DNA from 2 places in the Kribbella sp. VKM Ac-2566 genome. Region 2 is predicted to be linked to the other one. Evidence: predicted binding sites of a transcription regulator. Region 2 holds the regulator's gene; the other holds the start of a gene.
The links. Region 2 encodes HrcA, which represses chaperone genes, less so after heat shock. Its sites were predicted from a motif close to TTGGCACTCGNNNNNNNCGAGTGCCAA; they were not measured.

Region 1: a site for HrcA is predicted at 8,630-8,656, ahead of EV647_RS23295 (FmdB family zinc ribbon protein). Genes of this name have one in related genera too.

Annotation. Positions count from the first base shown of each region.
Region 1 is NZ_SODT01000011.1:123,829-133,869, reverse strand. It holds gene EV647_RS23340 (GNAT family N-acetyltransferase) at 1-263, opposite strand, end outside; gene EV647_RS23335 (molybdenum cofactor biosynthesis protein B) at 263-751, opposite strand; gene moaC (cyclic pyranopterin monophosphate synthase MoaC) at 748-1,266, opposite strand; gene glp (gephyrin-like molybdotransferase Glp) at 1,263-2,489, opposite strand; gene EV647_RS23320 (GNAT family N-acetyltransferase) at 2,567-3,040, opposite strand; gene EV647_RS23315 (UTP--glucose-1-phosphate uridylyltransferase) at 3,043-4,428, opposite strand; gene EV647_RS23310 (5-formyltetrahydrofolate cyclo-ligase) at 4,494-5,054, shown strand; gene EV647_RS23305 (phosphotransferase) at 5,047-5,952, shown strand; gene EV647_RS23300 (penicillin acylase family protein) at 5,949-8,489, opposite strand; gene EV647_RS23295 (FmdB family zinc ribbon protein) at 8,677-9,030, shown strand; gene EV647_RS23290 (SAF domain-containing protein) at 9,090-9,707, shown strand; gene mscL (large conductance mechanosensitive channel protein MscL) at 9,825-10,041, shown strand, end outside.
Region 2 is NZ_SODT01000008.1:861,218-871,258, forward strand. It holds gene EV647_RS07010 (Gmad2 immunoglobulin-like domain-containing protein) at 1-161, shown strand, start outside; gene EV647_RS07015 (helix-turn-helix transcriptional regulator) at 166-495, opposite strand; gene EV647_RS07020 (nuclear transport factor 2 family protein) at 561-1,046, shown strand; gene EV647_RS07025 (16S rRNA (uracil(1498)-N(3))-methyltransferase) at 1,107-1,811, opposite strand; gene dnaJ (molecular chaperone DnaJ) at 1,968-3,110, opposite strand; gene hrcA (heat-inducible transcriptional repressor HrcA) at 3,135-4,157, opposite strand; gene EV647_RS07040 (Gfo/Idh/MocA family protein) at 4,209-5,324, opposite strand; gene EV647_RS07045 (ThuA domain-containing protein) at 5,309-5,959, opposite strand; gene EV647_RS07050 (EF-Tu/IF-2/RF-3 family GTPase) at 6,054-6,440, shown strand; gene EV647_RS07055 (MBL fold metallo-hydrolase) at 6,464-7,234, shown strand; gene EV647_RS07060 (NCS1 family nucleobase:cation symporter-1) at 7,326-8,861, shown strand; gene EV647_RS07065 (DUF3097 domain-containing protein) at 8,878-9,702, shown strand; gene EV647_RS07070 (DUF3376 domain-containing protein) at 9,677-10,041, opposite strand, start outside.

The DNA of each region.
Region 1 (10,041 bases), on a different contig from region 2:
GCGCCGGCGCCCGCAGCACCGCCGTACGTGATGACGAACGGCAGCATCCGTCCGTACCGCGCTTGCCGGTTCCAGTCGCGTGCCATCGCGCGGAACGTTCGCGCGCCGTCGTCCGCACCGGGTGGCTGGGTCGCGTCCCAGGGCCGCAGCCAACTGACGTTCCGCTGGCGCGCGGCGGCCCACTCGCTTCCGTCGCCGGCCCGCAGTGGCCGCAACCCGACCTGCCCGTGCTTGAGCTCCACAGGCCACTGCACGACTGCCATCAGTCGACGTCCGTCCGCACGTGGTCCCCACCGTGCACTTGCTCGACCGCATGTCGCAGCAGCGGCTCCAGTACGGCGAGACCATCCTTCACACCGCCCCGCGAACCAGGCAGGTTGACGATGACCGTCGTACCCGCGACGCCTGCGAGCCCACGGGACAGCGCAGCCGTCGGTACGCCGTTCGCCACGCCATACGCCCGGATGGCTTCAGCGATCCCCGGCACGACCTTCGACAGCACGGCAGCCGTCTGCTCGGGTGTCTCGTCAGTCGGCGAGATCCCGGTACCACCTGTCGTCAGCACTACGTCGTACGACGCCTCGACCGCCGCCCGTAGCGCCTCACCCACCGGTGCACCGTCCGGGACCACCTGAGGTCCTGAGACGTCAAAGCCCCATTCAGCAAGCCGCGATGCGATCAGCGGACCTGTGGTGTCCGTGTAGACCCCAGCGGCCGCCCGGTTGGAGACGCTGACGACGAGAGCCTTCACGGCCGCTCCCAGTGCCCGGTCTTACCGCCTTCTTTCAGCTCCACCCGTACGTCGGTCAGCACCGCAGCCGGATCCAGTGCCTTCACCATGTCGATCACGGCGAGACCGGCGACGGCGACCGCGGTCAACGCCTCCATCTCGACGCCGGTCCGGTCGGTGGTCTTCACCTGAGCCCGGATCAGTACGGCGTCGTCCGCGACCTCCAGGTCGACCTTGGCCCCGGTGATCGCGATGGGATGGCACAGCGGGACCAGGTCCGGCGTCCGCTTCGCGCCCATGATCCCGGCGATCCGGGCGACGCCGAGCGCGTCCCCCTTCGGTACGCCGTCACCGCGCAGCGCCACCACGACCTCGGCCGAGACCAGAACCTTGCCGCTGGCAACAGCTCGCCGGACCGTGGTGTCCTTCGCGGACACGTCGACCATCCGCGCGGCCCCGGTCTCGTCGACGTGCGTCAACCCGCCCGGTCCCGGCGTACCGGAGCCGGTGGTCGTCGCGCCCGGGTCCTGCGTCATCCGGTCTCCTTATCCAGCAGCATCAGCTCGACGTGATCGCCGGCGCGGACCGAGGTGACGTCCTCGGGCACCACGATCAGTGCGTTCGCCCGGCTCAACCCGCCGAGCAGGTGCGAGCCGTGCCCGCCGACTGTACTGGCCATCCAGCCCTCGTCGCCGGAGGTGGCCGCAGCGCGGACGAACTGCCGCTTCCCCGCGGGCGAGCTGAACCCGTCCAGCGTCACACCCGGAACCAGAGCCCGCCGGTACGGCATCTGCCCCATCAGCTTGCGCAGCGCGGGCCGGACGAACACCTCGAACGAGATGTACGCCGAGACCGGGTTGCCTGGCAGCGTGAAGATCGGCACCTCGTCCTCACCGATCACGCCGAACCCCTGCGGCTTGCCCGGCTGCATCGCCACCTGCGGGAAGTCCACCGTGCCGAGTTTGGAGAGCTCCTCCTTCACGATGTCGTACGCGCCCATGCTGACGCCGCCAGTGGTGATGACCAGGTCGGCACGCACCAACTGGTCGGACAGCGTGTCCATGATCCGCTTCGGGTCGTCGTCGACGATGCCGACGCGGTACACCACCGCCCCGGCGTCCCGCGCGCAGGCCGCCAGGGTGTAGCTGTTCGAGTCGTAGATCTGCCCGTCGCCCAGCCGGCTCCCCGGCTCCCGCAGCTCGGCCCCGGTCGAGATCACCACGACCCGCGGTCGCGGACGCGCCTTCACCCGGGCCCGCCCGACCGCGGCGAGTACGGCGATCTGCCGTGGACCGAGGACCGTGTCGCGGTCGAGCACCTGCGCCCCGGCCGTCACGTCCTCGCCCGCGCGCCGCACCGAGGCACCGAGGGACGGCTGCTGCGTGATCCGCACGTTGACCGTCCCGCCGTCGGTCCACTCGACGGGCACGACGCTGTCCGCCCCACGCGGCATCGGCGCACCGGTCATGATCCGCACACAGGTCCCGGGGGTCACCACGATCGGCTCGCTGCGGCCGGCCCGGAACTCCCCGACCACCGGCAGTCTGATCGGGTTCTCGTCCGAGGCCCCGGCCAGGTCACCCGCCTGGACGGCGTACCCGTCCATGGCGGAGTTGTCGAACCCCGGCAGGCTCACCCCCGAGACGATGTCCTCGCAGAGCACCAGCCCGACCGCGTCCATCAACGGCTGGTCGAACGCCGGCAGGGCCGCCACCCGTCCAAGTACGACCTCTAGATGCTCATCCACACTCCGTCTCACGAGCTCGACCCTAATCCACGCGTCCGAGGTTTCGACGCCAAGTTCCGGAAGGGTGCTCGAAGAAGTCCGGTCGAGTTCTAGGTGAGGTCCGATTCCGGGTGGTTGCCCCAGACCATGCGGACGTCCGGGGCGTGTTCCTCGTTCGCCGAGCCGTCGGTACGGCGTACCTCGCGGAAGTCGTGCCGCAGGTAGAAGGCCTGCGCGCGGGTGTTGGTCTGGAACGTCCACAACGCCAGACCGCCGGGGCGAAGATCCTTGGCGAGGTCGACGAGGGCGGAGCCGATGCCCTGGCCGGCCGCCTCCGGGGCGACGTACAGCTGGTCGAGGTCGTCGCCGTCGAGGGTGAGGACCGCGACGATCCGGCCGTCGTCGAGGGCGACCCAGGTCTGCCCGTCCGGGAGCAGTACGTCGGCGAACCACGTGGCGACCTGCTCCGCGGTGTGGATCGCCGGCGGCAACTGGGAGTCCTCGGTGTGCCGTGAGCGCCACCAGACCGCAGCGGCCTCGTCGGTGTCGTAGGGCTCCAGCGGCCGGACGAGCAGGTCGCCCACACTCAACGCAGTTCGGTCCCGTCCGGGATCACCCGGCGCTCACCGTCCGGCGCGGTCACCTCGACGTCGCCGACCACCACCACATCCTTGCCGAAGGCAACATCGCCGCGCACCGCGAGTCGGTCGGCCCGGACCAGGGACGGAGCCCCGGCCGGGAACCGCGCGTCGAAGTCGGCGAGGATCTTGAAGTACTCCGGGTCCAGGTCGACGTACGGCTCGTCGCCCTCGTGGGTCGTGGTCAGATCGCCGGTCTCGTCGAGGTCGTACACGTCCGAGCGCAGCACCAGCAGGTCGTTCGTCGTCTTCACCGGCTTGAACCGGCTGCGGTCCACGATCACCGCCTGCGACCCGTCGAAGGTCTCGATCGCGGTACCCATCCCGGTCTCCAGCTGGATCACCTTCGGCGAGGACGGGTCGGCCGGGTCGACGGTCTTGCGGTTCACGAGGATCGGCAGCCCGAGGATCCCGTCGTGCCCGTCCATCAGCTCGGCGAGCCGGTCCAGGTCGATCCACAGGTTGTTCGTGTTGAACATCCGGTGCCGGGTGACGTCCTGGAAGTACTGCGTGTCCTCGTCGGCCACCTGCGCGCTGTCCCGCAGGATCAGCCGTCCGTCGGACTTCCGCACCGCGACGTGCCCGCCCTTGCGATCGGACCGCGTCCGCCGGCAGACCTCCATCCCGAACGGTACGTCGTGCTCGGCCATCCAGGCCGCGATCCGCGGGTCCGGGGTGGCGCCGAGGTTGTCCGCGTTCGAGATGAACGCGTGCCGGAAACCGTGCTCCCGCAGCGCGTCGAGGGTGCCCGAGGCAACCAACGCGGTGAACAGGTCGCCGTGCCCGGGTGGGCACCAGGCGAGCTCCGGGTCCGGCTCCCACTCGGCCGGCGTCAGGTCGTCGGCGAGCAGCTTCGGCTCCATGTTCTGCAGGAAGTCCAGCGGCAGGCCGTCCACCGCGAGTCCGTCGTACTCGCTGAGGATCTGCAGCGACTCGGTCTTGGTGCGGAACGAGTTCATCAGCACCAGCGGCAGCGGTACGTCGTACGCGCGCCGGGTGCTCAGGATCTGCCGGGCGATGATGTCCAGGAAGCTCAGCCCGTCCTTGACCGGCAGCGCGGACTTCGGGCCGGTGACGCCCATCGACGTACCGAGGCCGCCGTTGAGCTTGATGACCACCGTCTCGGCCAGAGCGGCGCGGAGCGCGTCCGGGTCGGTGTCCAGGTGGTCCAGGTGTGGCAGGTCGCCCACCGGCTCGATGTCGTCCTCGCGGATCTTTCCTTGCTGTCCGGACTCGAGCAGCCGGTAGTAGTGCGTGAAGACGCGTATCGCGACGTCGGCAGCACCGGCGGCGCGCATCTTCTCCTGCGCTTGTCTGAGACCCACCTCACCCATGCACCAACCCTAGGGGACGGCAGGTAATCCCAGTGTTGCGCGCGTCACGCTCCTACGATCAGAAGGTGTTCCCATCGAAGGCCGTGGCGCGGCAGCACTTCCTCGACGCTCGGAGGCTGCGGTCCCGGGCGGAGGGGCTACTGGCGAGCGCCCAACAGGTACTGCCGGACGTGCACCGGATCGCGCTATACGTGTCGAGAGGGCCCGAGCCGCAGACCGGGGCGCTGATCGACTGGCTGCTCGCGACGGACCGCGAGGTGCTCCTGCCGATCCTGTACGCCGACAACGACCTGGGCTGGGGTGTCGCACCCGGCGCAGCCGACCTGGTGCCTGGCCGGCTCGGTCTGTCCGAGCCGCCGACCGACCTGGGCTCCGACGCGATCGCTACTGCCGATCTGGTCATCTGCCCGGCCGTAGCGGTTACCCATGACGGCGTGCGCCTCGGCCGCGGCGGCGGCTCGTACGACCGCGCTCTCGCCCGCGTCCGCCCCGATACGCCGGTCTGGGCCGCCGTCTACGACACGGAGATCGTCGATGCCCTGCCGAACGACCCCCACGACCAGCCGGTGGACGCAGCACTGACGCCAAATCGCTTGATCCCTCTGCGAGGATCACGGGATGACTGAGACCGCGGTCCAAGCCGCAGCCACAGCCGCACGCACCCTCGGCCTCACGGTCACCGACCCGACAGTCCTCTACGAGGCGTTCTCGACGGTCGTGCACCTGCTGCCGTCCCCGGTGGTCGCACGGGTACCGATGAACCCCCCAGCCGGCCTACAGGAACCAGAGCCCGCCGTACGACGCCAGCAGCGCGAGCTGGACGTGGTGGCCTGGCTGGCGGAACAGGGACTCCCCGTGGTGCCGCCGAGTCCGCTGGTACCACTGGAGCCGAAGGAGCAGGACGGACTGTCCATGACGTTCTGGACGTACGTCGAGGTGGACAAGGCAGCTGAACCGGACTACATCGGGGCAACCGCCCGCGTAGCCGAGCTACATGCCCTGCTCGCGAAGTACCCGGGAGAGCTGCCCTGGATGACTCCCCTGCGGCTGATCGGCCCGGGCCTGGCAGCGGCCGAGGCAGTGCCGGGTTTGCTCGAGCAGGAGGACGTGGACCGGGCAAGAGCCGAGTGGAAGGTGCTGGAGCCGATCCTGACCAGCAGGGCCGGGTTCGAGGCGGTCTTCCCGTCCGCGACCGTGCAGCCCCTGCACGGCGACGCACCGTCGTGGAACCTGATCACTACCGTCGACGGCCCGCTGTGGGCCGACTTCGAGGACGTGACGATCGGCCCGCTCGAGTGGGACCTCGCAGGCTTCGGCCCCGACCTGTGTCACGCGTACGACGAGGAAGCACGCTCCCGCGGTTTCCCGACGCTGGACCCGCAGGTCCAGCAGGTGATGGACCTCGCACGCGCACTGCAGGTCCTGGTCTGCACTCCCCTGGTCCCGCAGTTCCCAGCCCTGGCCGACGGCATCCGCATGTTCGCCACCCAGTGGCGAGCCATGCCGTTCGCAGGTGGCCTTTAGCTGTCCGGCTTGGTGAAGGTCAGGGAGTGTTTGCGGGTCGCCTCCACGGCGCCCTTGGTGTAGGCCCACTGGAGGGTTTCGCCCTTGACCCACAGGTCGGTCTGGTCGGTGTAGTTCGACGAGAAAGCATGGCCTGATACACCGGTCAGGTTGACCCAGCGGGACTTGTCGAAGTCCGACAGGTCCACGACCATCCGCATCGACGGAGTCGCGGTCACGTCGTACCCCTTCGCGGCGTCCCAGCCGGTGGCGTCGACGATCGACGTACCGCCGCCCAGCTCGTACGGGCCGCGGTTGAAGATCTTCTCGACCGCTCCGATCCCGGACTTGCCCAGCGTCTGGTTGGTCAGCGTCAGCTTGTGCAGCCGGCCCCACTGCCAGTTGGCCGGCTCCCGCGCCATCTTCTGGGTGATCTCGGTCCGGGCGTTGATCAGGGCCTCGCGGAGGATGTCGTCGCGGCTCTCCCGCTGCGGCGTCCCGATGTTGTCCCACCAGCCGCTGTTCTGCTGCCCGATCAGCGTGTGGATCACCTCGAACCAGCGCGAGCCGCCGTCCGGCCAGGTGTCTTCGGGGAGCTGGTCGTGGAAGGTCAGCGCGAGCAGGTTGCGCCAGACCACGTTGAAGTACGCCGCGGCCGCGGAGTCCGGCGGCTGGGTGAAGTCCCAGTTCCGCAGGACGTCCTGACCCTGCTTGTCGAACGCGTCGTCGATGCTGATCCGGAGCAGGTACGGGACCAGCATCTCGGCGGCCTTGCTCTTGGTGTCCAGCTGGATCGACGCCATCGCGTTCGCGTCCAGCTTCCCGGCCGCCTTGATCCGGTCGAGGATCTGCTGCGAGCGGTAGCCGTAGTCCCAGGAGTTGGTCAGGTAGTACGTGTACGTGTTCGGCACGACCGCCTGGTTCGCGGTGACGATGATGCCGTCGGCCGGGTCGAACTCGCTCGGCAACGCGTCGAAGGGCACGTACCCCTTCCAGGCGTACTTCGGATCCCAGCCCGGGACCGGCCAGTCGCCGCGGCCGGTGGTGCGGATCGGGATCAGTCCGGGCGCCTGGTAGCCGATGTGGCCGTCGGTGTCGGCGTACACGAGGTTCTGTGAAGGCACCTGGAACTGCTGCGCGGCGGCCCGGAACTGGGTCCAGTTCTGCGCGGTGTTGATCGCGAACAGCGCGTCCGCGGTCCGGCCCGGGTTCAGCGCGGTCCACTGCAGCGCGACGCCGTACGCCGTCGGGTACTTCGCCTGCGCCGCAGCCGACTCACCCACCTTGCGTTCGTCCTCGTCGACGTCCGAGATGAGCGGACCGTGCCGGGTCTCGCGGACGGTGATCTTCACCGGCTCGTCCTGGCCGGCCACCTTGAACGTCTCCTCGCGGGTGGCCATGGCTCGCCACTTGTTGTTGTAGAGGACGTTGTTTCCCTCGATCCGCTCCAGGTACAGGTCCTGGACGTCCGGGTCGAGGTTGGTGAAGCCCCAGGAGATCGCGTTGTTGTGGCCGATCACCACACCGGGCAGACCGGAGAAGCTGAAGCCGGAGACGTCGAACGGGCATGTCTTGCCGACGTTGTTGCAGTGCAGGCCGACCTGCGTCCAGATCCCCGGCATGGTAGCGCCGAGGTGCGGGTCGTTGGCCAGCAGCGGCTTGCCGGTGGTCGTGTGGTCACCGGAGACCACCCAGGAGTTCGACCCGACGCCGTCGCCCTGGCCGAGCAGCTCAGGCAGTCCCTTGGCGACCTTCTGCACCGAGTCCAGCGACTTGAGCAGGTCCTGGGTGAGCATGCTCCGCCGGACCTCGGTGCTGACCGGAGAGGTGGTGAACTTGCCGTCCCTGCCGACCGAGCCGGCGGAGAGGATCGGTTGGTTCCGGTCGTACGGGTATTGCGGGTAGAGGCTCTCGACGTTGCGCGCCGACATCGCGGCCAGCAGCTTCGTCCGGGTGACCTCCTCGTCCAGGTTGCCGCCCAGGTCCCACGCCATCGCCTTCAGCCAGGACAACGAGTCGGCCGCGGTCCACGGCTCCGGCGTGTAGTTCTTGGGCCCGCCGGGCTGGAGGGACAGGACGGCGTACTCAAGGCTGAGGGCGGAGCCGCTGTGCTTGGTCAGATACGCGTTGACGCCGCGGGCGTAGTCGTCGAGGTACTGCCGGGTGGTCGGGCTGAGCAGCGGCAACTCCTTCTCCGCCACCCGCCGCCAGCCGAGCGTCCGGACGAACTTGTCGGTCTCGAGCGCTGTCTTGCCGAACAGCTCGCTCAACCGGCCGGACGTGACGTGCCGGCGGAAGTCCATCTCGAAGAACCGGTCCTGCGCGTGCACGTACCCCTGCGCCGCGAACAGATCGGCCGGGGTGTCGGCGTAGATCTGCGGGATTCCGTTGGTGTCCCGGACCACGCTGACCTCGGCGTCCAGGCCGTCCAGCTCGATGGTTCCGTCGTACGTCGGGAACGAGTGGCGGACGACGAAGACGACGGTACCGGCGATCACCAGGAGGACCGTGGCGAGGGCGATTCCGCTGATGACGACGACTCGAAGCAGGCGTGGCACGGACCAACCGTAGAGAATCCCCCCGCCCACCCCAAATGGGGTCCCTCACAACTTTGCGTTGCTCTGCGTCGGCTGGACAGGGACCCAGAGTTGAGGTACGTGAGACCGGGTTTGGAATACTTCGGTCCGCTGGCGCATTATTAGCAGTCGGGTAGTAGGAGTGCCAGCGGCTTGAAGGGAACCGACAGTGCCGACGTACCAGTACCAGTGCACCGACTGTGGTGAAGCGCTCGAGGTGCGCCAGAGCTTCACGGACGATGCTTTGACCGTGTGCCCGAACTGCCAGGGCAGCCTGCGCAAGGTCTTCAACGCCGTGGGCGTCGTGTTCAAGGGTTCCGGCTTCTACCGGACCGACAGCCGGTCGTCCGGCAAGAGCACGGTGCCGGCGAAGGCCGACGCGTCGTCCGGATCGTCCTCGTCGGGGTCCGCGTCCTCGGGGTCGTCGTCGAACGGTTCCTCCGGGTCGTCGTCCTCGGGTTCCTCGTCCTCGAGTTCCTCTTCGGGCTCGAGCAGCTCGTCCTCGGGCACCAGCGCGGCCTGACCGCGCACCCTGTGGATAACTGAAGGGCGGCTGCCGGCGAAACTCGTATCTTCTCCGGCATGAAAATCCCTTCTCTGCTTCGTGACCTGCTGCGTGCCGCCCGGTGGCACCGTCGGCTCCTCGCCGGCGTCGCCGCCGCGGCCGCCGTGTACTTCGGACTTCTGGCCCTCTCCCCCGCGCCCCCACCGACGGTCGCGGTGCTGGCCGCCGCGCGCGACCTCACCGGCGGCGTCGTCCCGGCGCGCGACGACCTGCGGACCGTCGACCTGCCGCCCGGCTCCGTGCCCGCCGGTGCTCTCGGACCCGGCAGCGAACTGACGACCCGCGTGCTCAGCGGACCGGTCAGAGCCGGCGAACCGCTCACCGACGCCAGATTCCTGGCACCACCCGCCGTGCCGCCCGGCTCACTCGCCTATCCGTTCCGCGTCGACGACGCGGACATCACCGCGCTCCTCCGAGTCGGCGACCGCATCAACCTGTACGCCGCCGACAGCACGACCGCCGGCGCCGCGAGCCAGCTCGCCCGCGCCGTGCCCGTCGTCGCGTTGCCGACGCCGCGATCGGCCACGTCGGGCGCGTTGATCGTGGTGGCGACCACACCGGAAGTCGCCACCCGACTGGCTCAGGCCAGTTCGAACTCACGGATCACCGTGGCACTGACGCCGGACACGAGCTGATCACTCTTCGAGATTGTGCCGGCACGATGTGTCGTGTTCCGGCGCGCTCCCTCGCCCTGACGGGGGTGCAGCCCTACGTTGTCCGGGTACAACCACCCGCTTCGTGGAGGGCACCACATGCTCAAGGGCTTCAAGGAATTCGTGATGCGCGGCAACGTCGTCGACCTCGCGGTCGCCGTCGTCATCGGCGCCGCGTTCACCAAGATCGTCAGCGCGCTCGTCGACGGGCTGATCAACCCGCTGATCGCGGCGATCTTCGGCAAGGCGGACCTCACCGGTGTCGGGAACTTCAAGATCAACGGCGCTCAGTTCTCGATCGGCCTGATCCTGGACG
Region 2 (10,041 bases):
CGAGGAAGAGCTTCGCCAACACCGCGGAGGGCCAGAAGTTCTCGCCGTACGCCTTCCAGCTCACCCTCACGCCCGGGGCGTGGCAGATCAGCGTATACCTGCTCTCCGACCAGGACGGCAGCGTCACGGACACGGACACCAAGTCGATCGTCGTGAAGTAGTTCCTCAGTCCGCGCGGTCGATGGTGGCGGTGAGGAGGCCGGGGAAGGCTGTGTCGAATTCTTCGCGGCGGAGGCGGTTGAGGCGGCGGGCGCCTTCGTCGCGTTGTTCGATCAGGCCGGCGGCTCGGAGTACGGCGAAGTGGTGGCTGGCGGTGGCCTTCTTCACCGGGAGGTCGAACGTGCCGCAGGCGCGGGTCCAGTCGTCGTGGACGGACAGGTCACGCAGGATCGAGCGCCGCACCGGGTCCGCCAGCGCATCCAGCGCAGCCTGCAACGGCACCTCGGCCGGGTCGACATGGCTGAGCGTACGTGCACGAGCTGACTCGACGGACATGGTGTTCGATCCCTGTCGTACAGTTGTGTTCGGTTCCTGTCTAACAGCTTAGCGAGGGGTTGCGAATGATCGAGCTGGTCGACTACGGATTCGGGCCGGGCGCACAGTCGCGGGTGGCGGAGGCGCAGCTGCCTGGGCGCGACGGGGCGCTCGCGGCACTCGAGACGTTCTACTACGCGCTGAACAGCAAGGACCTGGAGACGCTGGTCGGCGGGTGGGCGGATGACGAGTTGGTGCAGCTGAACAACCCGATCGGCGGAATCCTGCGGTCGCGGCAGGCGGTGCGGGAGTTGTACGCGCGAGTGTTCGCGGGGACCTTGAACGTCCAGGTGACGTTCGGCGACGCGGCGACGTACTGGCTCGGCGATTCGGTGGTGTTCGCGGGACGAGAGGTCGGGACGTACCAGCATCCGGACCTCGGGCAGCAGCCGGTGCAGATCCGCACGACACGGATCTTCAGGTACGCCGGCACGTGGCAGCAGCTCCACCACCACGGCAGCATCGACGACGCCGACGTACTAGCGGCGTACCAGCAGGCCGTCCGAACCTGAGGCGGGGAAACTAATCGTCACTGAGCGACGGTTTCTTACCCCGCCGCGAGCAGTGGCTGGTTAGGTCCAGCGGGAGTGGGCGAGGAGGGCGGCGGCTGCGGCGACGCCGGCTGTTGAGGTGCGGAGGACGGTGTCGCCCAGGCGGACCGGGTCGGTGGCGAAGGATTTCAGCTCAGTGGGGGCGATGCCGCCTTCGGGGCCGATGACTATGACGATGTCGCCGGTGGCGGGTGGTTCGAGGGAGGCCAGAGGGGTGGTGGCTTCTTCGTGCAGTACGACCGGGAGCGCCGCGCCGGCCAGCAACTCGGCGACCTCGGCCGTGGTCGCGATCGGGGCGACCTCGGCGAACCAGGTCCGCCGCGACTGCTTGCTGGCCTCGAACGCCCACGCCCGCCACTTCGCGAGCGTCTTCTCGACCCGCTCCGGGTTCGCGCGGAACTGACTGCGCTCCGCGTTCCACGGCACGATCACGTCGACGCCGACCTCGGTCAGCATCTCCACCGCCAACTCGGCCCGCTCGCCCTTCGGCACCGCCTGCACCACAACCACTCGGGGATCGGCGGCAACGACGGCGCCCCGCTCGTCCACCGCCACGGTCACCCCGGCCTTGGACGCGGCAACCACGGCCCCTTCGGCCCAGGACCCCCGCCCGTCCGTCAGGCGAACGCGCTCGCCCTGTCCGATCCGCCGTACGACGGCTGCATGCCGACCCTCCGCCCCGTCGAGCACCAGCTCGTCCTCGTCGAGGTCAGAGCGAAAGAACACGGCGACCCCCACTTACGAAGACCTCCCCGCACCGCTGAGAAGCGGCAGGGAGGCGACACGTCCCGCACCGCCGAGAAGCGGCGCGGAAGCGACGCGCCTCCGCGCCGCTGAGGCGCGGTGGGGAGGCGGGACGTCCGCGGGGCGTCGCGATGTCATCTAGTGGGTGCCGAAGGCGTCGCGGAGGCGGCCGAAAACGCTCTTGTGGGTGGCTTGGACCTGGCCCTGCGGGCGTTCCTCGTCGCGGACCGCCGCGAGCTTCCTGAGGAGCTCGGCCTGGGCGTCGTCGAGCTTGGTGGGCGTCTCGACGATGATCTGGACGATGAGGTCGCCACGACCGGCGTGCCGCAGCCGCGGTACGCCGCGTGCGGACAGCGTCATCGCCGTACCGGACTGCGTGCCGGGACGGATCTCCAGCGGTGTCGTCTCGCCCTCGAGCGTCGGCAGGTCGATCGTCGTACCAAGCGCCGCCGCCGTCATCGGCAGCGTCACCGTGCAGTGCAGGTCGTCGCCGTTACGGGTGAAGATGTCGTGCGGCTCGACCTCGATCTCGACGTACAGGTCGCCGGCCGGACCGCCGCCGGGGCCGACCTCGCCCTGACCGGACAGCTGCACCCGCGTGCCGGTGTCGACGCCGCCGGGGATCTTCACGGTGACGGTACGGCGGGAGCGCACGCGCCCGTCGCCAGAGCACTCGACGCACGGGCTCGGGATCGTGGTGCCGTAGCCGCGGCAGTTCGGGCAGGGGCGCATCGTCCGCACCTCGCCGAGGAACGACCGCTGCGTGTGCGTGACCTCGCCACGCCCGTGGCAGATCTCGCAGGTGACCGGCTCGGAGCCGGCCGCCGCGCCGGACCCGCTACAGGTCGGGCACAGTACGGCGGTGTCGACCTTGAGCTCCCGCGTCGTGCCGAACGCCGCCTCGGCCAGGTCGATCCGCAGCGGGATCAGCGCGTCCTGACCGCGCCGGGTCCGCGGCCGCGGCCCGCGGGTGGCTCCGCCGGTCTGGCCGAAGAACGCGTCCATGATGTCGGTGAACGTGAACGCCTGGCCGAAGCCGGCGCCGCCCGGTCCACCGGCCGCGGAGGCGAACGGGTCGCCGCCGAGGTCGTGCATCTGCCGCTTCTGCGGGTCGCTGAGCACCTGGAATGCGCGCCCGATCTCCTGGAACTTCTGGTGCGCGTCCTCGGAGTCGTTCACGTCCGGGTGGTACTGGCGTGCCAGCTTGCGGTACGCCTTCTTGATCTCGTCCGCTGAAGCGTCACGGCTGACACCTAGGACGGCGTAGTAATCGGTGCTCATACTCCAGACCAGGGGTTGTCTTGATTAGGATTCGGCCAGGATCTGGCTGACGTAACGCGCGACGGCGCGCACTGCGCCCATCGTGCTCGGATAGTCCATGTGGGTCGGTCCGACGATGCCGAGGGTGGCGAGCGCCTCCGACTGCGACCCGTACCCGGTCGCGACCACCGACGTGGTGGCCAGCTCCTCGAACGGGTTCTCGTGACCGATGCGAACAGTCAGCGTCTGCGGATTGGTCGCTTCACCGAGCAACTTGAGGAGGATGACGTGCTCCTCGAGCGCCTCCAGCACCGGCTTGACGTTCCGCTCGAAGTCGTCGCCGTACCGGGTCAGGTTGGCCGCGCCGCCGACGGCGATCCGCTGCTCGCCGACCTCGTCGGTGAACGCCTCCAGCAAGGTGGTGACGATCGCCGCGACCAGTGACCGGTCGGCCGGCGCGAACTGCTCCGGCACGCCGGCCAGGGACGTCGTCGCGTCGGTCAGCCGCTGCCCGGCGAGCGCAGTGTTCAACCGGGACCGCAGGTCCGCGATCAGTTGCTCGTCGACATCGTGCGGGTGCTCGACGAGCCGTTGCTCGACCCGGCCGTTGCTGGTGATCAGCACCAGCAGCAACCGCCGGGGGCTCATCGTGACGACCTCGATGTGCCGGACGCTCGACCGGTTCAGCGACGGGTACTGCACGACGGCGACCTGGCGGGTGATCTGGGCGAGCAGCCGGACGGTACGGCGGACGACGTCGTCCAGGTCGACCGCTCCGGCCAGGAACGACGTGATCGCCTTCTTCTCGGCGCTCGACAGCGTCTTGACCGTGCTCAGCTTGTCGACGAACAGCCGGTAGCCCGCGTCGGTCGGGATCCGGCCGGCGCTGGTGTGCGGCTGGGTGATGTACCCCTCCTCCTCCAGCGCAGCCATGTCGTTACGCACGGTGGCCGGGGAGACGCCGAGGTTGTGCCGGTCGACCAATGTCTTCGAGCCGACCGGCTCATGAGTGGCCACGTAGTCCTCGACGATGGCGCGGAGCACATCCAGCTTGCGTTCGTCGAGCACGCGCACCACCCTCTCCGACTGTCCTGGCACTCAATCGCTCGGAGTGCCAGTCTAGGCGGTCTCGGGCGACGCTCCCAACGGAACGGGCGCGGGACGTGCCACAGTGCTCGCCACATCCACCGGCTGATCCTGTACGGCGGCCTCCAGCAACGACTCCAGTACGTCGAGCACGTGGTAGGCCAGCGCGCCGTCGGCCCGGTGCGGTTCACCGTTGCGGATCGCCCGGGCCATGTCCGCAACACCGACCCCGCGACCCGCACCCGCGTACCCGCCGGCGACCGGCACCTCGGTCCACTCGCGCTGCGCGGCGGTCGCGATCTCGACCGTGCCGTCGAACCCGTTCGGGTCCGGCACCGACAGGCTGCCCTCTGTCCCGTGCACCTCGATCCGCGGCAACCGCGCCGCCCACACGTCGAACGACATCAGCACCGTGGTCAACGCACCGGACTCGTGCTCCAGTACGCCGGTGACGTGCGTCGGCACCTCGACGGGGAACGTTGTACCGGCTCGCGGACCGGTGTGGATCCGGCGCTCCTGCTTCGACTGGCCGGCTCGCGCGGTGACCCGGCGTACCGGACCGAGGAGGGTGACCAGGCTGGTCACGTAGTACGGCCCCATGTCGAGGACCGGGCCGCCGCCGGGCTGGTAGTAGAACTCCGGCGCCGGGTGCCAAAGCTCGTGGCCGGGCGTGACGAACGACGCGGTCGCGGCATGCGGTACGCCGATGTCGCCGCGGTCGATCACCGCACGAGCGGTCTGCGTACCGGTACCGAGGACGGTGTCGGGCGCACAGCCGACGCGGACGTTGTTCGCGGCGGCGTACTTGAGCAGCGGCTCCGCCTCGGCGCGGTCGACGGCGAGCGGCTTCTCGCCGTACACGTGCTTGCCGGCTTCCATCGCGGCCTGGTGCACCGGTGCGTGCGCAGCCGGGATCGTCAGATTGACGACAATCTCAATGTCGTCAGCCGCGTACAGCTGCTCCGGCGAGACCGCGCGGATGGCCGGGTTCTTGTCGGCAATCGTTTGAGCACGCGCCAGGTCCAGGTCGGCGACGGCGACGACGTCGACGCCGGGGAGCTTGCCGAGGTGGTCCAGGTAGGTGCCGGAGATAACACCCGTGCCGACAATGCCGACGCGTGTCACCGGCCCACTCACTTGCTCGCCCACAGCAGACCCCTTTCGATGATCGTGCGGACCTCGGGCGTCTCCAGGTCGTCGAGCTTGTGGCCGACCGTGCAGACGAAGACCTTGCCCTCGCCCCAGGTGCGGGTCCAGACGGCCGGCATCACAGCGCCCTCGATCCACGGGTAGTCCGGGTGCGACTCGAACGTCGTCGTCGCGAGGACGGTGTTCGTCGGGTCGTAGTGGATGTAGTACTGCTCGGTGTGCACGTCGAAGTGCGTGATGCCCTCGACGATCGGGTGATCGGCCTGCTCGGGCACCACCTCGACGCGGTAGTCGGTGAACCCGTGCGGGTGCGAGATGAACTGCCCGCCGGTGATGAAGCTGTAGTCCACGTTCTTGCGGAACGAGTCCGCGATCCCGCCGTGCCAGCCGGCGAACCCGGTGCCGCGCCGGATCGCCGCCTCCAGGCCCTTGAAATGGTCGTCCTCGATCTCGCTCATCGTCACGCACTGCAGCACCAGGTCGACGCCGTCCAGCTCGAGGTACGCCGCGGTGCTGTCGGAGACCGTCACCTCGAAGCCGTTCTCCTTCAGGTACGGGATGAACAGCTCGGTCGCCTCGACCGGGGAGTGCCCTTCCCAGCCACCCCGCACCACCACAGCACGTCGTGTCGTCACACCGACCACCCTTCGAAAGTTTCGGAGTTCCGATCGGAACACTTGCGACCTTAAGTCGCGAGGAGAGGGCTTGCCAACCCGCTAGTCTCGATGGATGGGCTGGAAGTTTTGGAAGCGGTCGAATCCCATGGATCCGCAGGAAATGCTCGCGCGCGGGCATGCGGAGCCGAACAGTTTTCCGGGGCCGCCGCGGCCGCAGGACAGCTTGCCGGTGGGATCGTTCGGGATGACGGTCGAGGATGTGTTCTCGATCACCGGCCGCGGCACCGTGGTGACCGGGCGGGTGCAGGCGGGGACGGTGACGGTCGGCGAGCAGGTGCTGCTCAGCCGGGCCGGGCAGCCGATCCTGCAGGTCGAGGTGACCGGCGTCGAGATGTTCCGCAAGACCGTGCAGACCGCGAAGGCCGGCGACAACGTCGGGCTGCTGCTCCGCGGCCTCGCGAAGGACCAGGTGGCCAGGGGCGACGTACTCAGCAAGTAACCGCGGCAAGTAACCTCGGGCTCATGAGCGCTTGGGTCGAGATCGGCGATCGCACCTGGGTCCGCCGGTACGACGAATGGGACCTGAACGTCGGCCTGGTCGTCGGAGCCGACGGCGCGCTGGTGATCGACACGCGCGCCACGACCGAGGAGGCCGAGCAGCTCCGGGAGCACATCCGCGAGCTCACCGACGCACCGGTCAAATGGGTCGTCAACACCCACGCGCACTTCGACCACGTGGCCGGCAACAGCGTCTTCACCGACGCGACGGTCTACCTGCACGAGAACGCCGCCGCCGAGGAGAAGCTCGCCGGTACGACGTACGCGGTCGCGAAGGTCATCGACCTCGGCGACCGTCGCGTCGAGCTGCTGTACGTCGGCAACGGGCACACCTCCGGTGACACCGTGGTCGGCGTACCGGACGTGAACGTGTTCTTCCTCGGCGACCTGATCGAGGAGTCGGCGCCGCCGTCGTACGGCGAGGACTCGTTCCCGCTCGAATGGCCGGACACGATCCAGAGCGCGATCGGCATGATGACCCCGGACGCGAAGATCGTCCCGGGCCACGGCGCGGTCGTCGACGTCGAGTTCGCCACCGACCAGGCGATCGAGCTCGGCAAGGTCGCGAACACGATCTCGACCCTGCACCACGCCGGTACCCCTCTCGACAAGGCGCTCGAGCACACCGAGGACTGGCCGTGGCCGGTCGACAAGCTCCAGGACGCGATCCGCCGCGGCTACCAGGCTCTCGGTACGCCGCAACGTCCCAGTCTCCCGCTCCTCGGCCCGGGATAACCCCTTTCGGGTAATTGTCCGTTGACACGACGTCATCCCGTCGCGCAACTTGTTCGGAACGGACATCGCCCGACCGGATGGGGTGGCACTTGTGACCACGACGGAGCAAACGGTTCACCCCGACGGACGCGTCGAACTAGCCGATCCTGATGCGCTGGCGGACAGCCGGTACGCGAACGCGGAGCTGGCGCCGACGCGGTTGCCCGAGCGCACCTGGACGACGTACAACTACGCCGCGCTGTGGATGGGGATGGCGCACAACATCCCCAGCTACCTGCTCGCGTCCGGCCTGGTCGCGATCGGGATGAACTGGCTGCAGGCGTTCTTCACGATCACCCTCGGGAACCTGATCGTCCTCGTGCCGCTGCTGCTGAACAGTCACGCGGGAACGAAGTACGGCATCCCGTTCCCGGTCTTCGCGCGGGCGTTCTACGGCGTCCGCGGCGCGAACTTCCCGGCGCTGCTGCGGGCCTTCATCGCCTGCGGCTGGTTCGGGATCCAGACCTGGATCGGCGGGCAGGCGATCTACGTGATCGTCGGCGAGCTGTTCGGCAAGGACTGGATCGAGGCGTCCGCGATCGGCGGGCATCCGTGGACGATGTGGCTGAGCTTCGCGTTCTTCTGGGTGCTGCAGATGGTGCTGATCTTCCGCGGTATCGAAGGATTGCGCCGGTTCGAGAACTGGGCGGCGCCGCTGGTCACGGTCGCGTTCCTCGTGCTGATGGTCGCGATCCTGGTCAAGGCCGGTGGCTTCGGCCCGATCCTGGAACAGCCGTCGAAACTCGGCTGGGACGCCGACTTCTGGAAGATCTTCGCGCCGTCACTGATGGGCATGATCGCGTTCTGGGCCACGCTGTCGCTGAACATGCCGGACTTCACCCGGTTCGGGAAGGGCCAGCGGGCGCAGGTCTGGGGACAGATCATCGGCCTGCCGACCACGATGTCGTTCATCGCGCTGGTCTCGATCATCACCACGTCCGGCACCGTCGTGCTGTACGGCTCGGCGATCTGGGACCCGGTCGAGCTCACCCGCCGGTTCGAGAACCCGGTGATCGTCACGATCGGCCTGGTGATGGCGATCCTCGCGACGATGTCCTGCAACGTCGCGGCCAACGTCGTCAGTCCGTCGTACGACTTCGCGAACGCACTGCCGCGGTGGCTGAACTTCCGGACCGCGGGCCTGCTGACCGGTGTGATCGGCATCCTGATCCAGCCGTGGCGGCTGATCTCGGACCCGTCGATCTACATCTTCGTGTGGCTGTCGTTCTACGGCGGTCTGCTCGCGTCGGTGGCCGGCGTGCTGATCGCGGGCTACTGGGTGATCGACCGGACGAACCTGAACCTCGCCGACCTCTACCGGCCCGGCGGCCGCTACTGGTACGCCGCCGGCTGGAACTGGCGCGGCGTCGTCGCCACCCTGCTCGGCTCACTGCTCGCCGTCGGCGGCGCGTACTCGAACCCGGGCGCCGGACCATTCCCCGAGAACGGCCTGATCCCGTTCCTCAAGCCGCTGTACGACTACTCCTGGGCCGTCGGTCTCGTGGTCGGCTTCATCGCGTACTTCGTTCTCACACTCACCGCGCCGAGCCGCCAGTCAACTGCTACGCACGCGGCTCCGACTTATTAGGTCCTAACATGAGCGGGTGGCTGACAGGTATGGGAATGATGTCCTTGCGGGTGACTGGCGTAAGCCCAAGAACGGGCGGACGGTCGAGGTCGAGATCGCGAAGGGAATGGTCGTCGAGGAGCCGAGTTCCGGTTTCGTCGGGGCGATCGTGCGCTGGGAGCACGGCGTCGTCGACCTGGAGGACCGGCACGGCAAGATCCGTACGTACCCGCTCGGTCCGGGGTTCTGGATCGACGGCAAACCGGTCAGCCTGAAGCCGCCGAAGAAGGCCGGTCCGGCGAAGAAGACCCGGACCGCGTCGGGGTCGGTGGCCGTCGACAACGTCCGCGCGAAGGTCGCGCGGGCCAGCCGGATCTACGTCGAAGGCCGGCACGACGCGGAGCTGGTCGAGAAGGTGTGGGGCGACGACCTGCGGATCGAGGGCGTCGTGGTCGAGTACCTTGAAGGCGTCGACGACCTGGTCGAGATCGTCAACCGGTTCCAGCCCGGTCCCGGCCGGCGGCTCGGCGTACTCGTCGACCACCTGGTCGAGGGATCGAAGGAGTCGAAGATCGCCGCGCAGGTGTCGAACCGGTACGTGCACGTGGTCGGCCACCCGTTCATCGACATCTGGGAAGCGGTCAAGCCGTCGTCGGTCGGCATCAAGGCGTGGCCGCGGATCCCGCACGGGCAGGACTGGAAGAAGGGTGTGCTGCAGGCGTTCGGCTGGCCGGCCACCGATCAGGCCGACGTCGCCGCCGCCTGGAAGCACATCCTGTCGAAGGTGAACAGCTTCGCGGACCTCGATCCGGCCCTGCTCGGCCGCGTCGAGGAACTCATCGATTTCGTGACCCTGGACTGATGTCGGGCATCCGCGCCTCGATCCAGGCGCGGATCCGGCGGCGGGTACGGCGTACGTACCAGGTGATCACGCCGAGCACCGCGCTGAGTGCGAGCACAGCACCGGCGAGCACCGCGGCCGGGATGCGTACGGCGTCGACGACACCGGACAGCACCAGCAGTACGACGCCGGCGGCAGCTGTTGCCACTGGCAACCATGGCTCGAAGACCACGGGGCGCTGCGCGGGGCTCACCTTGACGCCGCGCACCATCCGCGCCCACACCGTCTCGCGCGCCGGTTCGGTGAACCAGCGCGCTGTGCGCAGCAGCCACGAACCGGGCTGATGCTTGCGGCCCGCGG